One region of the Glacieibacterium megasporae genome, then DNA from elsewhere that is predicted to be linked to it. Evidence: riboswitches for the same ligand, from Rfam matches in the RefSeq annotation. Region 1 holds a riboswitch; each other region holds the start of a gene.
The links. A riboswitch is a leader RNA that binds a small molecule or an ion and turns the genes downstream of it on or off. The one in region 1 is predicted to bind cobalamin.
Positions count from the first base shown of each region.

Region 2: it holds a riboswitch for cobalamin, as region 1 does, so the genes downstream of both, KTC28_RS05525 (TonB-dependent receptor plug domain-containing protein) here and KTC28_RS11030 (DUF1852 domain-containing protein) in region 1, are expected to answer to the same signal.
Region 3: it holds a riboswitch for cobalamin, as region 1 does, so the genes downstream of both, KTC28_RS01685 (TonB-dependent receptor plug domain-containing protein) here and KTC28_RS11030 (DUF1852 domain-containing protein) in region 1, are expected to answer to the same signal.

Region 1 is NZ_CP081848.1:2,328,612-2,332,819, reverse strand. It holds gene KTC28_RS11040 (MFS transporter) at 1-432, shown strand, start outside; partial or broken gene KTC28_RS11035 (nitrilase-related carbon-nitrogen hydrolase) at 742-1,521, shown strand; cobalamin riboswitch at 1,755-1,986, shown strand; gene KTC28_RS11030 (DUF1852 domain-containing protein) at 2,110-3,093, shown strand; gene KTC28_RS11025 (methionine synthase) at 3,119-4,147, shown strand.
Region 2 is NZ_CP081848.1:1,188,076-1,192,283, forward strand. It holds gene KTC28_RS05515 (penicillin-binding protein 1A) at 1-937, opposite strand, end outside; gene cobU (bifunctional adenosylcobinamide kinase/adenosylcobinamide-phosphate guanylyltransferase) at 991-1,506, opposite strand; cobalamin riboswitch at 1,537-1,737, shown strand; gene KTC28_RS05525 (TonB-dependent receptor plug domain-containing protein) at 1,890-3,797, shown strand; gene cobO (cob(I)yrinic acid a,c-diamide adenosyltransferase) at 3,888-4,208, shown strand, end outside.
Region 3 is NZ_CP081848.1:348,137-352,344, reverse strand. It holds gene KTC28_RS01695 (hypothetical protein) at 1-177, shown strand, start outside; gene KTC28_RS01690 (hypothetical protein) at 1,403-1,606, shown strand; cobalamin riboswitch at 1,768-1,969, shown strand; gene KTC28_RS01685 (TonB-dependent receptor plug domain-containing protein) at 2,120-4,027, shown strand.

The sequences.
Region 1 (4,208 bases):
GGGGTTCTGATGCGCCGCGTCAACTGGTACCCGATCCTGATCATCTGCCTTGTGGTGGTGGCGGGTGCGGTATTGGCAATCGGTGCATTGAGCAGCGTCAGCGCAGCGACAACGCCGATCACCGATTGGACGAAAGCGCCGCTCGCCGCATATCTTTTCCTCGTGGTCGGCTTCTGCCTCGCGCCGGTTTACCCGACGATCGTCTCGGTCCTGCTGTCCGCCAGCCCAAAATCGCGGCATACCGAGTTGATGGGCTTGGTGGTGATGTTTTCGGCGTTGGGTGGAACCGCAGGCTCGCGGCTCACCGCCATATTATTCGCGAGCACCAGCGGCGCCATCGCCTTTTCGCTCATGGCGATCCCGGCCGGATTGTTATTGGCTGGCCTCACGCTTCTACGACGCCAATGGGTCCGCACGCGCGTGCCAGAATGATACCGACAAACGCGCAACGGTCGTTCAGATCCGGTCCCCTTCCCGGCGTCGATAGCACCGCCGCCAGCTTGCGCCAGCCACACCACCAAAGCCGCGTGCTCGCATCGCTTCCGGAAGAAGCGCCACGATGCCGATGATCTCGATCTCGATCGTTCAGAGTCCTCCCGTTTTTCTCAACCTTCCCGCTAGTATCGTTTGCGCTGAACGGCTGATCCGACAGGCGGCGAGCAACGGGGCCGACGTCATCGTTTTCCGGAAGCATGGCTTCCCGGCTATCCTGTATGGCTCGATGACGCCCCCGGGTCGGCGCTTTTTGGCCACAAGCCCGCCGAGGCACTATTTCGCGTCCTGTTGCACAATTGTCCCGAGCTCGAGGGGCGTGAAATCGCGCATCTGGCCGCCCTCTCCGCTGAACTTTCGGTCGAGATCGTGATGGGCATTCAGGAGCGGCGCGGCTCGAGCATATTCAACACCGTCGTGCGCCTGACCCCGGGGAGGCGCGACATCCACCGCAAGATCATGCCGACCCACAACGAGCGGCTGATCTGGGCCGCAGCAGACGGCAGCACCCTCGGACCCTGGCCGGGAAAATATGGTCCTGTCGGCGCCCTCATCTGCTGGGAGCACTGGATGCCGCTCGCTCGCGCAGCGCGGCACCAACATGGTGAAGTTCTTCACTTCGCGCTCTGGCCTGCCGTCACCGAACTTCACCTCCTCGCCAGCCGGCACTATGCCTTCGAAGGCCAGTGCTTCGTCGCTGCTGCCGGCACCGTCCTTACTCGATCGCAGGTGCTTGATGGCTTCGACAGCCTCGAAGCCGATGAGCCCGCCGCTCGCGCTATGCTCGAAGCAATCCCAGCCGAGCGCGAGCTGCTCAAATCGGGCGGAAGCGCGATCGTTGGTCCCGACGCGACGATCATTGCTGCCGCCGGACAAGACGACACGCTGACCCTGAACGCGGTTATCGATACCGATATCGTCGCGGAAGGTCGGCTTTATCTCGACACCGCCGGCCACTATTCCCGTCCTGATATCTTCGAACTCCAGATCGACATGCGAGAGCGGCCGGGACTGCGGACGCTTACCTGAACGCCACCGAGACGCGGCGATCGCAGAACTTTGCCGCATTCGTTGATCTACAACTCGCCATTTTCAACGTGATTGTCCGCTTTCTGAAAGCTGCCAGTCATTCACTATCCAGCGACGTCGATAATAGGTCGGGGCGAGACAACCTAGATCACCGTCATGTCGAACCACATGTGCGTCTCATAACGATATAAAGATGTCTTTATATGCCTGTTGACACGTATGGCCATTGGGTGTGTAACCGACCTGTCGAGGTTCCCCGTTTCCGACTCAGAGATGAGCCGGGCGACGGGGCTAAGACGGGAAGCCGGTGGCGCTCGTAGAGCGGAATCCGGCGCTGCCCCCGCAACTGTAAGCGGCGAGCGGCGGCTCCATTTCGTGTCACTGGCACCCGCAAGGGTGCTGGGAAGGCCGGGACCGTCGCATTGACCCGTAAGTCAGTAGACCTGCCTCCGACGCGATACGTTCCTCGGACGGGGGTTCCTCCGGTGGATCGCGCTTGACTCAAGGGCTGGGGCTTCGGCGCCGGCTTGCCGGTCCTGTGCGCTCTTCCTTCGGCCCTCTCGTCCGGCAAAAGCAGGTGACCGGTCGATGCCTACAATCTTTGCCTTTTCGATAAATCGCATTGCGTTCGACGAGAATTACCGTCCCGCCGACAATACCCGCATCACAACCAACTTCGCCAATCTGGCAAGGGGCGAGAGCCGGCGGGAAAATTTGCGCAATACCCTGCGCATGATCGACAATCGCTTCAATTCACTCGCGCACTGGGACAATCCGAGGGGCGATCGTTACACGGTCGAGCTCGAGATTGTCTCGGTCGAGTTGCGTATCGATGCCGAAGGACGTGACGACGTCTTCCCGCTGATCGAAATCCTTCAGACAAAGATCGTTGATCGAAAGACCGAGGAGCGGATCGACGGCATCGTCGGCAATAACTTCTCGTCCTATGTGCGCGATTATGACTTCAATGTTCTGCTGTCGGAGCACCTGAAGACGCACCCCGGATCTGGCGATCCGCAAGGTTTCGGCGACCTGCATGGCAATTTATTCAAGCACTTTTTGAGTTCGAGCGACTATCGGGAAAATTTCTGCAAGCCGCCGGTCATCTGTCTGAGCGTGTCGAGCAGCAAGACCTATCACCGGACCACGAACAAGCACCCCATACTGGGTTTCGAATATCGTAACGACGAGTTTTCAGCCACCGACGCATATTTCGCCAAGATGGGGATGAAAGTTCGCTATTTCATGCCCCCGAACAGCGTCGCGCCGTTCGCCTTTTACCATCTTGGCGACCTGATTGGTGACTACACCAATCTTGAGCTGGTCAGCACGATCAGTGTGATGGAGACTTTCCAGAAGATCTATCGGCCTGAAATTTACAACGCCAACTCTGCAGCCGCAGAACGCTATCAGCCAAGTCTTAAGTACCAGGACTTTTCGCTGACTCGCATCGTCTACGATCGTGAAGAACGCAGCAGACTAGCTGTCGAGCAGGGCAGGTTCACCGAGGAACGCCTGATCAAGCCCTATCAGACCGCACTCGAGCAATGGTCCGCAAGTCTCACGCTCTGATTCATCAAGACATAAGGCCGCTACCATGAACACATTGCTACCTACTTCGACTGCCGGCAGCTTGCCCAAGCCCGTCTGGCTTGCGCAACCCGGGACGCTTTGGTCGCCGTGGAAGTTAGATGGCAAAGATCTGGTCGATGGCAAACAAGACGCTTTGCGTCTGTCATTGGACGATCAACGGCAGGCCGGCATCGATATCGTCAGTGACGGCGAACAGACGCGCCAGCATTTCGTCACGACGTTTATCGAGCATCTCAACGGGGTTGATTTTGAGACGCGGAAGACTGTCAGGATCCGCGATCGATACGACGCTAGCGTGCCGACGGTGGTCGGCACCGTCGAACGCAAAAATCCGGTTTTTATCGAAGATGCTAAATTTCTGCGCCGGCAAACCGGGCAGCCGATAAAATGGGCGTTGCCCGGACCGATGACGATGATCGATACTCTCTATGATGACCATTATCAGAGCCGCGAGAAGCTGGCGTGGGAGTTCGCCAAGATCCTCAATCAAGAAGCCAGGGAACTCGAAGCCGCCGGCGTGAATATCATCCAGTTCGACGAACCGGCATTCAACGTCTTCTTCGACGAAGTGAATGACTGGGGCGTTGCGACTCTGGAAAGGGCGGCTGAGGGGCTTAAGTGCGAGACGGCCGTTCACATCTGCTACGGCTACGGGATCAAGGCCAACACCGACTGGAAGAAGACTTTAGGATCCGAGTGGCGGCAATATGAGAAGGCCTTTCCCAAGCTGAAGGAATCCAGCATCGATATCATCTCGCTGGAATGCCAGAATTCGCACGTTCCGATGGACCTGATCGAACTCATTCGCGGCAAGAAGGTGATGGTCGGCGCCATCGACGTGGCGACCGACAGCATCGAAACGCCTGAGCAAGTGGCCGACACGCTGCGACAGGCCCTAAAGTTTGTCGATGCCGACAAGCTCTATCCGTCGACGAACTGCGGCATGGCGCCGTTGTCTCGCCGCGTAGCGCAAGGCAAATTGGCCGCTTTGAGCGCAGGCGCGAGCATCGTTCGGAGAGAGATCACGACCTAGGGTCCAAGCCCAATCAGCAGCCCGATGCCGACGCAGAGTACTGGTTCGGAGAGTCTCCGAT
Region 2 (4,208 bases), 1.1 Mb from region 1:
CCTTCTCAGCAGCAGCCTGGAGCTTCGGATCGAGCGAGGTGCGGATCCACAGCCCGCCGCCGTAAACGCTGTTGCGCCCGTCGCCGGGTTTCTCGCCGAACTTGGCGATCAGCGTCCGGCGGACGTCCTCGAGGAAATAATCGCCGGTATCGAGCTTCGGCGGGGCGCGGTTCGCCACCGCGTCGATCGGCTCGGCGGTCGCTGCGGCTGCCTCGGCCTTGGTGATATAGCCGTTCGCCGCCATCTGGTTGAGCACATACGCCCGCCGCGCGAGCGCGCGTTCGACATGGACGGTTGGCGAATAGGTCGACGGCGCCTTGGGCAGGATCGCGAGATACGCATCCTGCGCAAGGTCGAGATCGGCGACCGACTTGCCGAAATACGACTGCGCTGCCGCCTCGACGCCGTAGCTGTTCCGCCCGAGGAATATCTGGTTGAGGTAGAGTTCGAGGATCTGCTGCTTGGTGAACGCCGCCTCGATCCGCCGTGCGAGCACCGCCTCCTTCAGCTTGCGGACGTAGCTGACCTCACCGTTGAGCAGCAGGTTCTTCGCCACCTGCTGGGTGATCGTCGAGGCGCCCTTGGGCCGGCCCGACGAGCCGAGGTTGGTCCATGCGGCGCGGGCGATGCCGAGGAAGTCGATTCCGCCGTGGTGGAAGAAGTCCTTGTCCTCGGCCGAGATATACGCCTGGACCAGCCGCGGCGGCAGTTCGTCGTAGCTCAGGTACAGGCGACGCTCGCGGCTGAAGCTCGTTAGGATCGTGCCGTCGTTGCCGCGCACGGTCGACGGCAGCGGCGCGGCGTATTCGGCGAGTTTCGACGCATCGGGCAGCCCGGTCGTCACCCACGCATACAGTCCGACCGCGGCAGCCGCGCCGAGCAGGACGAGCACGCCGAGAATGATTGCGGCGGTGCGGAGACGGCGGGCGGTGGTCACGGGGCGGGGTATAGCATGGCCGCGCGCGGGTGAAAGCGTGGTCTGTCGCGCCGCTATTTCAGTCGCATCGCGATCCCGGCGACGACCAGCCGGACATCGTCGACAGCGGCGGCGACTTGCTGGTTCAGTCGCCCGGCGACGTCGCGGAACTGCCGTGCAAGCGCGTTGTCGGGGACGATTCCCCAGCCGACTTCGTTGGTGACGAGGACGATGATCCCTGCGGAGGACGCGATTGCCGCGACAAGCTCAGCGCCTGCCGCGTCGGCGTCGACCCCGGCAAGCATGGTGTTGCTTGCCCACAAGGTCAGGCAATCGACCAGAAGCGTGCGACCGGCACTCGCCTCGCGGACGATTGCCTCGGGGAGGTCGAGCGGGCTTTCGACCGTGCGCCAGCGGGCATCGCGGTCGCTGCGATGGCGGGCGATGCGGTCGCGCATCTCGTCGTCGAACGCCTGCGCGGTGGCGATGAAGACGAGCTCGCCGCCGGAGGATTCGGCCGCGCGTTGTGCCAGCCGGCTCTTGCCCGAACGCGCGCCGCCGATGAACAAGGTCGATCGTGTCTCGGTCAAACTTGCTTGCCCCCGCCGCCGCGCGCCGATAAGGCGTCGATCGTGACAGGTTCCCAGAGATGGGATGAAAAGGGAACCCGGAAGCAGACAGTCGGTCTGTAATCCGGGGCTGTGCCCGCAACTGTAACCGGCGAGCCTTCGCCCAAGTGCCACTGGAGTTTACGCTCCGGGAAGGCGGGATGAAGGTGCTGACCCGGGAGCCAGGAGACCTGCCTGTCGCGGTCGTACCTTCGCGTGGACGGGGTGTTCCAAGCGATCGAGGTGAAATCCTCGCGTGTCGACGTCGTCGGGGTCGTGCGCGCGGGAAAGCTCCCGTGTCTTCGCGAATGCTGATGCGTGCCACCGGTGCATGCGGCCCCTTGTTGTCGATCAAGGGGATACCAATGCGCTCATTTCATATTCTACTCGCCTCCACCGGCCTCGTCCTGACCGCCGCCGCCCGCGCCGACGATGCGCCCGATACGATCGTCGTCACCGCCGACCGCACGCCCGAGCCGCTGTCGCGGGTCGGCCAGTCGATCACCGTCATCGACGCCGCCGAGATCGCCCGCCGCCAGGACAACACGGTCGTCGATCTGCTCCGCACCGTTCCGGGGGTCAGCTTTGCCCGCAACGGCGGCATCGGCACCGCGACGTCGGTGTTCATCCGCGGCGCTGAAAGCGACCAGACCGTCGCGCTGATCGACGGCATCAAGCTCAACGACCCGTCGGCTCCCGGCGGCGGCTTTAACTTCGGCAACCTTCTCGTCGGCAACATCGCCCGCGTCGAAATCCTGCGCGGCCCGAGTTCGGTGCTGTGGGGCAGCCAGGCGATCGGCGGCGTCGTCAATTTGATCACCGTCCCGCCGACCGACGATCTCCACATCAACGCGCGCGGCGAATACGGCTACCGCAACACCGGGCAGGGCGTCGCCAACGTCTCGGACAAGTTCGGTCCGCTGTCGGCGAGCTTCGGCGGCGGCTATTTCCGCACCGACGGCATCTCGGCGTTCGACGAGCGCAAGGGCGGCAAGGAGAAGGATGGCTATCGCAACTACGGCGCGAACGCCAACTTGAACCTTGCACTGAACGACAACGTGTCGGTCGACCTTCGCGGCTGGTATTCGGATAGCCGCGTTGGGTTCGATGGCTTTCCGCCGCCGAATTTCAGCCTGGGCGACACCACCGACTATGGCACGACGCGCGAGATCGTCGGCTATACCGGGATCAACGCCGCGCTGTTCGACGGGCGGCTCCACAACCGGCTCGGCTTCGCGATCACCGACACCCGCCGTCACAATTATGACGGGACGGCCGCCAACGCCGAGACCTTCGCCGGTAATGGGCGCAACGAGCGCTTCGAATACCAGGGCGTCGCCAACATCGTCACCGGCGTCGATGCGACCTTCGGGGCCGAGCGCGAACGTTCGCACTTCACGACGTCGAGCTTCGGCGGACCGGTGACGATCGGGACGCAGACGTTGACCAGCGGCTACGGCCAGGTCGTCGTGACGCCCATCACCGGCCTTACCGCAACCGGCGGCGCGCGCTACGATAGCCACAGCCGCTTCGGCGGGACGACGACGCTCGCAGGCAGCGGCGTCTACACCCCGAACGACGGCGGCACGACCTTCCGCGCGAGCTATAGCGAGGGGTTCAAGGTGCCGTCGCTCTACCAGTTGCAGAGTGAATACGGGAACCAGCTGCTCCGCCCCGAACGCTCGCGCGGCTGGGACGCCGGGGTCACCCAGCGCGGCCTTGAAGGACGGATCGAGGCGAGCGCGACCTACTTCAGCCGCACCAGCAAGGACCTGATCAACTTCATCTCGTGCAACACGCCGCTGACCGGGATCTGCGTCAACCGCCCGTTCGGGACGTACGACAATGTCGCGCGGGCGGTGAGCAAGGGCGTCGAGCTGACATTGTTGGTCCGACCGATCGACGCGCTGACGCTCCAGGCAAATTATACCTCGCTCGATGCCGAGAACCGCTCGCCCGGCGACGTCAACTTCGGCAAGCAGTTGCTCCGGCGGCCGAGCCAGACCGTCAATGTCCTGCTCGACTACCATTGGAGCTTCGGGCTCGACACCGGCGCGACGGTCACCCACGTCGGGCGCAGCTTCGACAATGCGTCGAACACGCGGCGGCTGCAGGGTTATGTCGTCGCCGACCTCCGCGCGGCGTATCCGCTGACGAAGCAGATCGCGGTCACCGCGCGCGTCGAGAACCTGTTCGACGAGAAGTATGAGACGACCTACGGTTATGGGACGACCGGGCGCGCGGCGTACGGCGGTATCCGGCTGAGCTACTAAAGCGATGACCGGACTCGCCGATCATGCTCTGAGTGCAGGTCGGCGGGTCCGGTGGCGTGACGTTGCAATTACCTTGCAGGAGAAGCCGTCGTGACCGAGACGCCCGAGGATCATGCCCGCCACAATGCGCGGATGGCGCGGGTCCAGGCGGCCCGCGCGCGGATGCAGGAGCGGCGGACGCTCGAACGCGGCCTGCTCATCGTCCACACCGGCAACGGCAAGGGAAAGTCGTCGTCGGCGTTCGGTATGGCGATCCGCAGCCTCGGCTGGGGGATGAAGGTCGGCATCGTCCAATATGTGAAGGGCGGCTGGGAGACCGGCGAAAAGACCTTTTTCCACGCCTATCCCGACCTGCTGACCTTCGAAGTGATGGGCGAGGGCTTCACCTGGGACACGCAGGACCGCGCCCGC
Region 3 (4,208 bases), 2.0 Mb from region 1:
GAGGGCAGCGCCGTGACCGACTTCGTTGTCGAGGATCATGCCGACCACATCCTAGCCACGAAAGGGACGCAGCGTGAGGCGATCGACTGGGCCAAGAGCGAGGGCCACCGACCGCTGATCGCTCGCGTCAGGCATTTGAACGACAAGAAAAAACCAGACCACTGGCGCGAGGAATGATCCCGGCGACGGCCGTGCGATTGATATGACCTCGAATTATCGTGTCCAAGTTGCAAAGCGGCGACCAAGAGCAACGAGAAATCTGCCACCGGACTTTTCAATCCTGAGATCTGTCTGACCATAAAGCCTTGCCTACGCAACCGCTGCGGCGTGGTCGCCCCAATACGGCGTACCCGTTCACGCCGTGGTCGTATCGCGCGAGCTACGGAATAGCTGATAGATCAGGTATCAGATGTCGGTCGCTCGGCACGCGTACGATCTATCTCATCGGGTGTTAAATGTGCCGCAAGAAGTAGTCTAAACGTTTCCAGGCGTGCGGTCCTCGGAATGTCTCGTACGAGATGATCGTCCTTTCAGAGTGAAACCGACGTACGTCGCAAAAACGAATGGGCGACTTCATTAGTGGAGACGCGGCGACGGAATTGCACGCGCCATTGCGACGTCCGTTGCAAATGGCATGGACGGGCATGCAGCGGCGAACGCGGGGGCTTCGCAATGGCGGATCAGGGGGTCTCGCGAATTCGAATTGCGTCTTTTGCGGGTCGGGCAGACCGCATTTCGCTTGTCCCACCTTGTCGTACTAGCGGTAGATGGTAAGTTGATTTCATGACCGGGGCAGAATTCGAAGCATGCCGGCTTCAGGATCGGCGCGAGGGATCGCCTTCGTGCGTCCTCCTTGCACGCGGCACGTTTGTCGCTCTCCGCGGCATCGAGGGCGATGATGCACTTTGCGAGCACGGCATAAAGATACCGCTTGCCCGACTGGTACGGGTAGGCTCGACTTTCGTCGAGCGTCCCACATCCCGATCGACGCGAGATCGGGCGAACGCATAAGGAGGTTGGCCTGACCCCACTCGTTGAACGGATCTGCTCATTCGTGTTGCGCGTATTCGTTGCGTTCCATCGCAGTCTCGTAACAGCTCATGACAGCCTTCTCGATTGTGCTGTTCGCGACGGTCATGGCGGCCGAGGGCAAGCCTGTCGTAACATGGGGAACGACCCGTGCGGCCATTCTCCGCTCACTTGTTGCGGGGGCCCGCGGCCGAGCATTTCCCAAGCCCCGCGCCTCATACCGCCCTTCACCGTCATGACCGTCGACGGCGGGATCGTGTCTCAAAGCGTTGCGTGCGCGACGATCGCCGCTGCTAACGGACAAGCTGATCGTAGTAATGTGGAATGTCGGCCACCGAACCGCCGCCGCCGACCGTAGTGACGGAGCTGGTTGATGGACTCCCCTAGCTTCTGGACCGAAGAACTTGTCCTGTCGGCCTCGGACCTCATCGGAGCCGAGGCCGACGCCGTCTTCGACGAAGCCGAAACCGCATTTCTGGCTGGCGACCGCGCGGCTTGGCATCGGGCTTTGGAACGCTACCTCCATCTGATACTGGCGCATGCACGCCTCTTCGATGGTCAAGACCACCTGCAGTAACGGGCGTTGATAATCACGCTGACAGACTGGATGTCGTTTCGATCTCGGCGTCCATGAAGACCTAAAAGGGCCAGCCGGCTCTTGCCCGAACGCGCGCCGCCGATGAACAAGGTCGATCGTGTCTCGGTCAATCTCGCTTGCCCCCGCCGCCGCACGCCGATAAGGCGTCGATCGTGACAGGTTCCCAGAGATGGGATGAAAAGGGAACCCGGAAGCAGACAGTCGGTCTGTAATCCGGGGCTGTGCCCGCAACTGTAACCGGCGAGCCTTCGCCCAATTGCCACTGGGGTTTACCCCCCCGGGAAGGCGGGATGAAGGTGCTGACCCGGGAGCCAGGAGACCTGCCTGTCGCGGTCGTACCTTCGCGCGGACGGGGTGTTCCGGGCGATCGAGGTGAACCCCTCGCGTGTCGACGTCGTCGGGGTCGTGCGCGCGGGTGAATTCCCGTGTCTTCGCGAATGCTGATGCGCCACCGGTGCATGCGGCCCCTTGTTGTTGACCAAGGGAACCGCCATGCGCTTACTTTACATCTCAATCGCCACCACCGGCCTCGTCCTCACCGCCTCAGCGCGCGCCGACGACGCCCCCGATACCATCGTCGTCACCGCCGACCGGACCCCCGAGCCGCTGTCGCGGGTCGGCCAGTCGATCACCGTCATCGACGCCGCCGAGATCGCGCGCCGCCAGGACAACACGGTCGTCGACTTGCTCCGCACCGTGCCGGGCGTCAGCTTCGCCCGCAACGGCGGCATCGGCACCCAGACCTCGGTTTTCATCCGCGGCGCCGAGAGCGACCAGACCGTCGCGCTGATCGACGGCATCAAGCTGAACGACCCGTCCGCCCCCGGCGGCGGCTTCAACTTCGGCAACCTTCTCGTCGGCAATATCGCCCGCGTCGAAATCCTGCGTGGCCCGAGTTCGGTGCTGTGGGGCAGCCAGGCGATCGGCGGCGTCGTCAATTTGATCACCGTCCCGCCGACCGACGACCTCCACGTCAATGCGCGCGGTGAATACGGCTACCGCAACACCGGGCAGGGCGTCGCCAACGTCTCGGACAAATTCGGTCCGTTGTCGGTAAGCGTCGGCGGCGGCTATTTCCGCACCGACGGCATCTCGGCGTTCGACGAGCGCCGGGGCGGCACGGAGAAGGACGGCTATCGCAACTATGGCGCGAACGCCAACTTGAACCTTGCGCTGAACGACAACGTGTCGGTCGACCTGCGCGGCTGGTATTCGGACAGCCGCGCCGGGTTCGACGGCCTCGTGCCCCCCAACTACGGCCTCGGCGATACGACCGACTATGGCACGACGCGCGAGATCGTCGGCTATACCGGGATCAACGCCGCGCTGTTCGACGGGCGGCTCCACAACCGGCTCGGCTTCGCGATTACCGACACGCGCCGCCACAATTATGACGGGACGACCGCCAACGCCGAGACCTTCGCCGGCAACGGGCGCAACGAGCGCTTCGAATACCAGGGCGTCGCGAACATCATCACCGGCGTCGACGCGACCTTCGGGGCCGAGCGCGAACGTTCGCACTTCACGACGTCGAGCTTCGGCGGACCGGTGACGATCGGGACGCAGACGTTGACCAGCGGCTACGGCCAGGTCGTCGTCACGCCCATCACCGGCTTCACCGCGACCGGTGGCGCGCGCTACGACAGCCACAGCCGCTTCGGCGGGACGACGACGCTCGCGGGCAGCGGCGTCTACACCCCGAACAATGGCGGCACGACCTTCCGCGCGAGCTACAGCGAGGGGTTCAAGGTGCCGTCGCTCTACCAGCTACAGAGCGAATACGGGAACCAGCTGCTCCGCCCCGAACGCTCGCGCGGCTGGGACGCCGGGGTCACCCAGCGCGGCCTTGAAGGACGGATCGAGGCGAGCGCGACCTACTTCAGCCGCACCAGCAAGGATCTGATCAACTTCATCTCGTGCAATACGCCGCTGACCGGGATCTGCGTCAATCGCCCGAACGGCACCTACGACAATGTCGCGCGGGCGGTGAGCAAGGGCGTCGAGCTGACGCTGCTCGTCCGCCCGATCGATGCGCTGACGCTGCAGGCGAACTACACCTCGCTCGACGCCGAGAACCGCTCGCCCGGCGACGTCAACTTCGGCAAGCAGTTGCTCCGGCGGCCGAGCCAGACCGTCAATGCCCTGCTCGACTATCACTGGAGCTTCGGGCTCGACACCGGCGCGACGGTCACCCACGTCGGACGCAGCTTCGACAATGCGTCGAACACCCGGCGGCTGCAGGGTTATGTCGTCGCCGACCTCCGCGCGGCGTATCCGCTGACGAAGCAGATCGCGGTCACCGCGCGCGTCGAGAACCTGTTCGACGAGAAGTATGAGACGACCTACGGTTACGGGACGTTCGGGCGCGCGGCCTATGGCGGCGTTCGCTTGAGCTATTAGCCCATGACCACCGCGCTCGCCTCGATCGATCCGTTCCGTGGGCACAGTTGGCGGATCGACCTCGCACGGCGAATGTTCTCCGAACCGTAATCCGCGTGGATCGACCCGCCGACGGGAATAATCACCGTAGTCGTAGAAGAATGCGGTGATCGCCTACGATCGGCGGCGGTTGGCGTCTCGA